2 linked regions of the Sulfuricurvum kujiense DSM 16994 genome follow. The protein of the gene in region 2 interacts with the protein of the main gene of each other region in a pairwise test. Links are inferred from orthologs where the notes say so. Each region holds a gene or a part of one and is shown on either strand. Other genes may lie near its edges.

Region 1 (4,495 bases), 1.7 Mb from region 2 along the record:
TTCTGGCATTTATGTACGGCGTGCTGCTTCACTCATTGCTTGGAATGCTGGATCATTTCCTCTCTTCTGATACGGTCAAAAGCGGGATTGCCGGATTTATCTACCTTGAGGTACTCGATGCAAGTTTCAGTTTCGACGGTGTTATCGGAGCGTTTGCCCTTACCAGCAACATCTTTATCATTATGATCGGGCTCGGTGTCGGAGCCATGTTTGTTCGTAGCATTACACTTTATTTTGTCGAGCATAAAACGCTCTCCGAATTTCGTTATCTCGAACACGGAGCGCATTACGCTATCGGTATTTTGGCGATTATCATGCTCATGAAAATCACCACCCATATCAGTGAAATGGTAACGGGAACAATCGGTATCGGATTGATCACGATTGCTTTTTTACATTCTATTTGGGAAAATAAACAAGCGAATCTGCGCGCTTAATCCTCTTTGTCCTCTGTGAGGACATTCACTTTTTCATCAGTACTTTTAATATCTCAATATAGCTTTTAGTGAGAAAAAGTTATTTTGTTTTTCCCGTTTTGCTTTGACTGATAGAGCAGCCCGTCGACTCGTCGATAGAGCGTATCTTCCGCATCTTCTTCTTTTACCTGGGAAATCCCTATGCTTATCGTGATTCGTTGATTTGGGATGACCGTAAGCTCATTCTCAACAACATTTTTGATTTTATTTGCGACATCAATTGCATCATGCAACGCAGTATTGGGACAAAGGATCACAAACTCTTCTCCTCCGACCCGGAAAAGCGTATCCGTATGCCGAACATTTTTCTGAACGAGTGCACTGAGCTCCATAAGAACAATATCTCCGGCTCTATGTCCATGGGTATCATTGATCATCTTAAAGTCGTCAATATCAAATATCATCATGGAAAAAGGTATTTTGTACCGCTCAAAGTTTGAAATCAGTTCATTGATCCGCTCTTTGTATGCTTTTACATTTTTGACTTTTGTTAAGTTGTCCGTATTGGTAAGATTAATATTGATGATGAGTTCCGCATGATGAAGAGAGGTTCCGATGATGACAAAAACCAAACTGATCAAATAGGTAATAAGCATTAGAATCGATTCCATTTGCGTACCGACATCAAAAATATTTTTCGGATTATCTGCCGATAAAGCGATTATTCCGATGACAACAATCAAAAGTATTCCCATCAGCACATGCATCCGTAGGTGAAATGCAGGGATTAGCAGCAGAGGCAAAACCAGAAAAATGAGATAGTGAAAATAAAAGGATGACCAGATTAACAAAAGGGCCAAAAGTGTGTATAAAAAAGCGTTTTTCCACTCTTTTGATGTCGGTTTCGATAGAGTTTTGTAGCTTTCATACAAGGGATAGAGGAGCAATAGTCCCAATGCGTCGGCAAACATCAGCATAAGGATAAACCCGCATACGTCAAAATAGCGTATATAGCCTCCGCTTGCCAGATTCAGAGCGATTATAAGACTACTGATAAAGGTCGGGATAATCGCTCCGTAAAAGGTAAACGGAAATAATATTTTGATATTGTCAAAATAGTTGTTGGCATACCGCTTGATCAAGTGTGCGGATAAATAAGGGGCGAGAGTGTCTGCAAATGCGGCAACGGCCGTATGGAGGTCATGATAGGTGGATTCATCGGACATGCCGGGATAATTGGCGAAAAAACTTCCCAAAAAGATAAAAGGCAATGCTTTCGCCCCGAATTGATGGACGAGGATGACCGCTATCCCGAACGGCAGCCATAACAGGGTTATATTGGAAGGGTGAAACGAAAAAATAGACATGCCGAACAGCGCACTCCCATAATAGAGTGCCATACCCAACACTAGCCCAAAAAAAGTATTTAAATTGGATAAGAGCACCTAATACACCCTTTTTTATTTTATTCATCTATTATAGCAAATACTTTTACGGATTTTTAGTTGACGTTGTATTATAGTTTATTGGTTTTATACAGTTTAAAACTTGTTTTTATACAGGGGAAAAGAGAAGGGGAGGCATTTGTCGAAATGTCAATTATATGGTAATTCTATGTAATTTGAAGCCGTCGCCGGCCGCTTTGCGACATCGGCTTTGGTTTCGTTCAGTAAAATGACACGCAGTTGGCTTCCATTTTATGTAAAGCCTCACTGCTCATTTCATTCGGCATGTTCGGTTTCAGACCTAAAAATGTCCATTGAGGACATTTTTTACGGTCCTCACATCATGCCCGGCATACCGCCGCCCATACCGCCCATATCCGGCAGTGCAGGTTTGTCTTCTTTGATCTCGTGGATCGTCGCCTCGGTCGTGAGGAGCATACTCGATACCGACGTTGCGTTGGTCAATGCGACACGCTCAACTTTAAGCGGGTCGATGATTCCCGCTTCGTACATATCGACGTATTCACCCGTTGCGGCATTGAACCCGATGTTTTCGTTCGTAGCGCTAACGATCGTATTGACAACGACACCCGCATCGTATCCCGCATTTTCAGCGATTTGTTTAACCGGAGCGGTAATGGCGCGAAGGATGATTTCCCATCCGATTTTTTGATCGCCGCTGAGGTCGTGTTTCACTTTTGCCGCCGCGCGGATCAGTGCCGCACCGCCACCGATGACGATCCCTTCTTCAACTGCCGCTTTTGTAGCCGAGAGTGCATCGTCAACGCGGTCTTTTTTCTCTTTCATCTCGGTTTCGGTAGCCGCTCCGACTTTGATAACCGCAACACCGCCCGCGAGTTTCGCAAGACGCTCTTGGAGTTTCTCTTTGTCGTATTCGCTGGTTGTGCTTTCGATTTGGGTACGGATTTCTTTGATACGTCCGTTAACCGCCTCTTTGTCGCCCGCACCGTCAACGATCGTCGTGTTGTCTTTGCTGATGACGACACGAGCAGCTTGACCGAGGTCTGCTATCGTTGCGCTATCGAGTGTGCGTCCGATCTCTTCACTGATCACTTGCGCACGGGTAAGTACCGCGATATCTTGAAGCATCGCTTTGCGGCGATCACCGAATCCCGGAGCTTTTACGGCGGTGATGTTAAGCACACCGCGGAGTTTATTCACAACGAGAGTCGCCAACGCTTCACCGTCTACATCTTCAGCGATGATGAGAAGAGGGCGAGAAGTTTTTTGAACTTGCTCCAATACCGGAAGAAGGTCTTTGAGGTTCGAGATTTTTTGATCGAAAAGGAGGATAAACGGATGATCCAGCTCTACGGTCATTTTTTCCGAGTTGTTGATGAAATACGGGCTGAGATAACCGCGGTCAAACTGCATCCCCTCGACAACATCGAGTTCGTCGTTAATCCCTTTTGCTTCTTCGACAGTGATAACGCCGTCGCGGCCTACTTTATCCATTGCTTCGGCGATCATCGCACCGATGCGCTCATCGGAATTAGCCGAGATGGTAGCAACTTGTGCAATCTCTTTTTTATCATTGATAATACGGGAAGCGGCTTTGAGTTCTGCCAAAATCGCTTCAAGCGCTTTGTCCATACCCCGTTTTACTTCAACCGGATTAGCCCCGGCAGTGATATTACGAAGACCCTCTTTGAAAATAGAGTTGGCAAGGATCGTTGCGGTAGTCGTACCGTCTCCCGCTTCGTCCGCCGTATTGGATGCTACTTCTTTAACAAGCTGCGCTCCCATATTTTCCAAAACGTCTTTGAGTTCTACCTCTTTAGCAACCGAAACACCGTCTTTAGTGATTAGCGGTGCACCGTAACTGCGTTGGATAAGGACATTGCGTCCGCGCGGCCCCATTGTTACTTTGACAGCGTCAGTGAGTTTTTGTACTCCTGCGGCTAGTTTGTTACGAGCTTCATCTGCGTAGTGAATTTCTTTTGCCATAGTTTGCTCCTTATAAAGTTTAAATTATTTGATGATTCCAAGCAAATCGTCGGTTTCAATAACCAAATACGCTTTTCCGTCCAAAGTAAGTTCGTTTCCAGCGTATTTACCGAATACGACCGTATCTCCTGTAGAAACGTTCTCTACTTCACTGCTTACGGCAACAACGGTACCTTGGGAAGGCTTTTCCTTAGCGTTGTCGGGGATAATGATACCCGATGCGGTTTTGGTTGCCTCTTCGAGACGTTGAACCAAGACTCGTTTTCCAAGCGGTTGAAAGTTCATTGCATTTCCTTTTATGATGAGATTTTATGTATGGGATTCTACACGAGTTTAGGTTAATTGTCAATACTCTTAGCCTTATAGACTCAACAATAGTGAGTTTTATTATAGCTATTATAGTGAGTTCAATTTTTTATATTGAAAAAATTACTTTTTAAAGCTTTTAATAAGTTTATCATCACTATAATTCCGGTCTTCCCATAAGATGGCTGGGTAGCTCAGCTGGTTAGAGCGCTGGTCTCATAAGCCGGAGGTCGGGGGTTCGAGTCCCCCCCCCGCCACCATCTTTTACGTTTATCCCTCACTATATAATTTATCATCCGTTTCAGAAAAATCAAATTTAAAAATGTATACATAACATTTACTATTTTTTTTAACTCCTTT
Region 2 (5,804 bases):
GCACCCGCTGCTACGACCTCATCCGGGTTTACCCCTTTGTTGAGGGTTTTGCCGCCGAACTCATCTGAAACCATTTTTTGTGCGATCGGAAGACGTGTTGAACCCCCGACCATAATGATTTCGTTGATCTCGTTTTTGCTAAGGCCGGCATCTTTCATCGCTGTTTTGATGTGGCTGATCGTCTCTTTTACGAGCGTATCGATCATCCCTTCAAATTTTGCACGGGTCAATTTAACAACCAAGTGTTTAGGACCGGTCGCGTCTGCCGTGATAAACGGAAGGTTGATCTCTGTCTCTTCCGCAGAAGAGAGCTCTTTTTTCGCATTTTCTGCCGCGTCTTTAAGACGTTGAAGCGCCATTTTGTCCGCTTTCAAATCGATACCGTGATCGGATTTGAACTCAGATGCTAGGAAATCAACGATTTTATTATCGAAGTCATCCCCACCGAGGAACGCATTCCCATCGGTTGAAAGAACTTCAAACGTACCTTCAGAGATTTCCAAAACGGTAACGTCGAATGTTCCGCCCCCGAGATCGTAAACGAGAACTTTTTCATCCCCTTTTGAATCCAAACCGTATGCCAATGCAGACGCTGTCGGCTCATTGATGATACGAAGGACGTTCAACCCAGCAATGGTTCCCGCCTCTTTCGTCGCTTTACGTTGAGCATCATTGAAGTACGCCGGAACGGTGATAACTGCGTCGGTTACTGATTGACCCAAGTATGACTCTGCATCTGCTTTGAGTTTAGAGAGGATTTTCGCAGAGATTTCTTGAGGGGTATACACTTTACCCGCTACGTCAACCGCAGCCATACCGTTTTTATCAACAATTTTATAGGTAACTTTATCGTGCGCCTCTTTCGCTTTCTCTTCGTTCATCATGAGACCCATGATACGTTTGACCGAGTAGATCGTTTTATCCGGGTTTGTGATCGCCTGACGTTTTGCAGGATCACCGACAAGAATTTCACCTTTGTCCGTAAACGCTACAACGGAAGGAGTTGTATTTTTTCCCTCTTTATTCGGGATAATTTTCGCTTCGCCGCCCTCATAGACAGCAACACATGAGTTTGTTGTTCCTAAATCGATACCAATAACTTTTGACATTGTATTTCCTTTATTTTAAATTCGTTTTTATTTTCGACGCCGATGCCGGAAGCATCGGTGTGCTTTAGTGCCTTAGCGGCAAGCGTAGACCATCGGAACTTTGTTCCGATGGTCGTTCAAATCAATTGGCGATTACAACCATCGCATCTCTAAGAGTGCGTTCTTTGTATCGAAACCCTTTTTGAAAAGTATTCACGATTGCGCCGCTCTCATGATCCGGACTGTCCACACGCTGTACCGCATTATGGATATTCGGATCGAACGGCTCGGATTCATCTACCGGAGTTACACCGTGTTTTTCGAGAACACCGAGAAGCTGTTTCATCGTAAGTTCAACACCCTCTTTGAGCTTCTCTAAAAGGACCGCAGGTTCTGCTTCGATCTCTGCCGCTCCGATCGCCATTCCTAGCGAATCGACTACCGGAATGAGATCTTTGGCAAATTTTTCGTTTGCATACTCCAGCGCTTGGTATTTCTCCCGCTCGAGACGTTTTTTAATATTATCAAAATCGGCATGTACGCGAGCGTACTTATCTTTAAAAGACGCCAATTCCGCCTGAATAGTTTCTAATTCGTTCATGCTCTCAGCAATGACCTCTTCACCCGTATTTTGGGATGTTTGCTCGTCGCTGATCACGTCTTCATTTACTTCGTTAGACATAAGTTTTTACGACTCCTTTTTTGAAATCCAGCGTTATTATAGTACATTGAGTCGACTATTGTCAAGTGGTATATGATAATTTTTATGAAGATAAGTTGAGTCTATTTATATCAAGTATATATACCGACCTAAAATGCTATAATAAGCTTAAAAAAAGGGAGGGATAATGTCACTCAGAGTCAAACACCTCTATCCTGTCGTATTGCTCGGAATGTTTGCCTTAACCCTGTGGCTTACTCCCCCGCCCCTCGCCATCAGCCCCAAAGCGTGGCAACTTTTTACGATTTTCCTGACAACTATTATAGCTATTTTAGGTAACGTGCTGCCCATCATCGCCGCATCGGTCATTGCCCTCGCGATCAGTGTCTTGTTCGGGGTCATTGAACCCGTAAAAGCGTATGCGGGATTTTCGGAAAGTTTTATATTGATGATCATTGCGGCTTTTTTAGTCTCACATGCCGTCCATAAATCGGGATTAGGCAAACGACTTTCGCTTCACATTATCCGCCGTTTCGGCCACTCCACCCTCGGTCTGGGATACAGTCTCATCGCTACCGATATCCTGATCGCCCCCGCTTTTCCGAGCAATACTGCCCGAAGCGGTGTCCTTTACCCTATCGTCTACGGTCTGGCGCACGACTGCGGCTCAAAGGTGGGAGATAATACCCAGCGGCGTGCGGGAAGCTACCTGATGATGACCTCTATGGCAGGGCTTACGATCTCATCGGGCCTTTGGCTCACCGCCATGGCGGTTAATCCCGTCGGTGTCGGAATCGCCGAAACGATGGGGATCCATATCACATTCGGAAGCTGGCTTTTGTATGCTATTGTCCCGACGCTGATCGCTTTTGCCCTGATCCCCTGGATGCTGTACCGCATCTATCCCCCCGAACTTCGTTCAACTCCCGATGCGCCTCAAAAAGCCAAAGAGGCGTTAGAACATATGGGGAGAATCAGCCGCAACGAGTGGATTACGGCCGGAGTTTTTATCTCGATGCTGACTTTCTGGGCCCTCTCAGGAGTTTTGGGAATCGATAAAGCCGCCGTCGCCTTCGGAGGGCTTGGAATTTTGATGGCGACACGCGTTTTCGGAGTCGAAGATTTTAGAAGCCAAGGCGAAGCGCTCAGTACCCTAATCTGGTTTGCCATCCTCTTTGCCCTCAGTACCCAGCTCGCCGAAATGGGATTTATGGGAGCCGTCGCCAGCCACTTTACCCTCTATCTCGTCGGGCTATCGTGGATGTGGGTTTACATACTTCTAATAGCCGTTTACGTATTAATCCATTATCTCTTCGTTTCGCAAAGCGCCCATCTTTTAGCTCTCTTCGGTATCTTTTTAGCCGTCGGTGTCGGCGCTGGGGTACCCGGAGAACTGATGGCGATGATGCTGCTGTTCGCTACCAATTTTAATGCCACCATCACACCGCAGGGCTCTTCGTGCAATGCGATCTATCTTAGCTCCGGCTATATCAGTGCCCGTGAAATCTATATCTACGGCGGTGCGGTAACCCTCCTCACCTTTCTGGTATTCATGATTATCGGAACACCCTGGATATTGGCGCTGCTATGAAACGTATCCGCTATTTTCACCATACCCTGATCGGAAAAATCTTTTTCTCCTTTTTGGGAGTTATTCTGGCAGCCGCAGCCGTTATTTTTTCACCGTGGGGGAACCGCCTTACGGCCCCTTTAATCGAAAAATCACTTACTTCCGCCTTCTCAACGCCGATCACACTCCAAGAATACGGGTTAACCCCTAATCAGTTTCAGCTCCTTTTCCAGGATCAATACGGTAACACGTTTTCAACTCAGGGGGGATTTTCTCTTCTGACGCTTCGGATGTATGCCCATTACCGACTCTCCTGTTTTCAGCACGGCGGCATCAACCCTCTTTTTTCCCCTTTTAAAACAGAAGGCTCTCTCAGCGGAGGCATCGCCTCTTTGCTCATTCAAGGAAACGGAGATATGTTCGGCGGAGATCTCATTTATAAAATCGAACTCCATCGGTTTCATCTCGCATCTCTCAATCTAAAAGCGGACAAAATAGCCTATACGCCTCTTATGCAGCTGCTCAAGTATCCATCCGACACCGATACCCTCCTCACCGGGGGGATCGATCTACGCGGATTTGATCAGCGCTACGTTGAGGGATCGATCCTTCTAAATTCCAAAACCCGCCGTTTTAATCCTACCCCTATCGCAAAAGACAATAACGAATCGGTAACGCTTAAATCGCTATTGGCCGACAAATACGGCGATGTCAAACCTTTTAACGTTAAGGTCACCATTAATACTTCTCTGGATCATGCGGGAATTTTGGAACAGTTTGTCGGTATGCCGCTTGGAGGAGCCCTTGAATTAAACGCGACACTTACGGGTGATCAGAAACTGCTTCGGCTGAAAGGCAATTCCGATGTCGCCCGAAGCGATACTTCGATTTCACTCACTATCGCGGATTTGGAACCCTCAAAATTATCTTTTGACTGTAAACACGCCGATTTGGAACAGACTTTTAAACTCTTTGCCCTTACCCCTCCGATATCAGGAAGCGGTGATTTGTACGGAGAGCTAAACACCACAGGAGGAAGTGTAAACGTCATCATTACCGAAGCTTCTACCGTTCCGAAGGTGTTATTCCAAGAATACCAAATTACCCAGCCCCTGATCCGTTTCGATGCGGAAGTGCATGCCGACCTCAGCAAAAAAGGGGTTCATTACAGAGGATCGTTCCAATCCGATTTAAGCCGCATGGAAACCGATAATACGACGACGCATGAGCAAATGCTTCGGGATCTATTAAAAAGCTTACACTAATTCAAAATCAAAGGGGAGATTTAACGGTTTTAACCGACAATCCCTCTATGAAAAATGTATCCTCCGTACTCGAATATCACGACCGAACCAAACACCGACCCTCACGTTATGCCGCCAGCCTCGGCTATATGGATTGGGAAACTCAGCCAAATCCTTTTCGGCGTTATGAGAATGCCCCTCTAATACCTTTGCCCTTTAGCGAAGCGACCCCGCCGTATCATCTGTTGTTCCAACCTGATTCGCTCCCCTATGCCCCTTTGTGCATCGAATCGCTTGCGCAATTGCTGCGCTACGCTCTCGGACTCGCCGCCATCAAAAGCCACGGCGGATCGGAATGGGCGCTTCGGTGCAATGCCAGCAGCGGAAACCTTCATCCCAGCGAATGCTATATTATTGCTCCCCCGTTGAAAGGTCTGAGCGATTCTCCTACCCTTAGCCACTATGCGCCGCGTAAACATGCACTGGAGCTGCTGCATACTTACCGTGAACCTATCGGCGAGGAGACACTTCTCATTGCTTTAAGTTCGGTCATCTGGAGAGAAGCGTGGAAATACGGGGAACGGTGCTGGCGCTATTGCCAGCTTGATGCGGGGCATGCCGCCGAATCGATCCGTATTTCGGCGGCGATGCTGGGGTGGGAGTGCAGTGTTCTTAGCATCGACACGGCCGATATCGCCTCACTGTGCGGTCTGGATCAGCTTCACCGTTATGATCCGAATGAGAGAGAAAGCCCCGATATGTTGCTTCAAATCCGTAAAGGTTCATTCACCCTTCCCAAAACCCCCGAACTGCTTTATAACGCAAACCGTCTCAGTCACTCCCATCATCTATGGCCGATACTGGAGATCATCGATACGGCGACGCAAGGAGAGTATCCTCGTCCCGTGATAATGAAAGAGTCCCGTCATACTCCATCACCGACAAAAAGTTCCGGAGAGATCGTCCTAAAACGCCGAAGCGCACAGATGATGGACGGCTTGGGTATCACTTTAGAGCAGTTTCGGCAGCTTCTGGATGCTTCCCTCTTCTGCCGCGACGCCTCGGACGTTAATCTTGTTATTTTTGTCCATCGGGTCGAAGGGTTAGAAAAAGGGCTCTATGCCTATATTCGCGATCTAAAAGAGTTGCTTTCACTTCAAAACAGTATGGACTCGACCTTTGAATGGGCCGAGTTTACTGAGGGGCTTTATCGACTACGAAGCGGTGATTATCGGGGAGCG

What was found. The genes of interacting proteins can lie anywhere in the genome.
Region 1: the proteins of grpE (region 2) and groL interact in binary tests that used the Escherichia coli proteins (3 or more experiments, as listed by UniProt). The link is inferred for Sulfuricurvum kujiense DSM 16994 from one-to-one orthologs.

What each region holds. Positions count from the first base shown.
Region 1 is NC_014762.1:2,081,466-2,085,960, reverse strand. Bases 1,514-4,495 are described here. They hold groL (chaperonin GroEL), read right to left. Parts: upstream 3,830-4,495; coding sequence 2,198-3,829; downstream 1,514-2,197. Other genes in these bases: groES (co-chaperone GroES), read right to left, coding at 3,854-4,114; SULKU_RS14560 (sensor domain-containing diguanylate cyclase), read right to left, coding at 1,514-1,816. Also shown: SULKU_RS10415 (DUF475 domain-containing protein), read left to right, coding at 1-437; more of SULKU_RS14560, read right to left, coding at 503-1,513.
Region 2 is NC_014762.1:374,106-379,909, reverse strand. The notes cover bases 1-2,776. They hold grpE (nucleotide exchange factor GrpE), read right to left. Parts: upstream 1,771-2,776; coding sequence 1,231-1,770; downstream 1-1,230. Other genes in these bases: SULKU_RS01940 (DASS family sodium-coupled anion symporter), read left to right, coding at 1,937-2,776; dnaK (molecular chaperone DnaK), read right to left, coding at 1-1,109. In the rest of the region: more of SULKU_RS01940, read left to right, coding at 2,777-3,340; SULKU_RS01935 (AsmA family protein), read left to right, coding at 3,337-4,584; SULKU_RS01930 (SagB/ThcOx family dehydrogenase), read left to right, coding at 4,632-5,804. UniProt on the Escherichia coli protein: Participates actively in the response to hyperosmotic and heat shock by preventing the aggregation of stress-denatured proteins, in association with DnaK and GrpE. It is the nucleotide exchange factor for DnaK and may function as a thermosensor.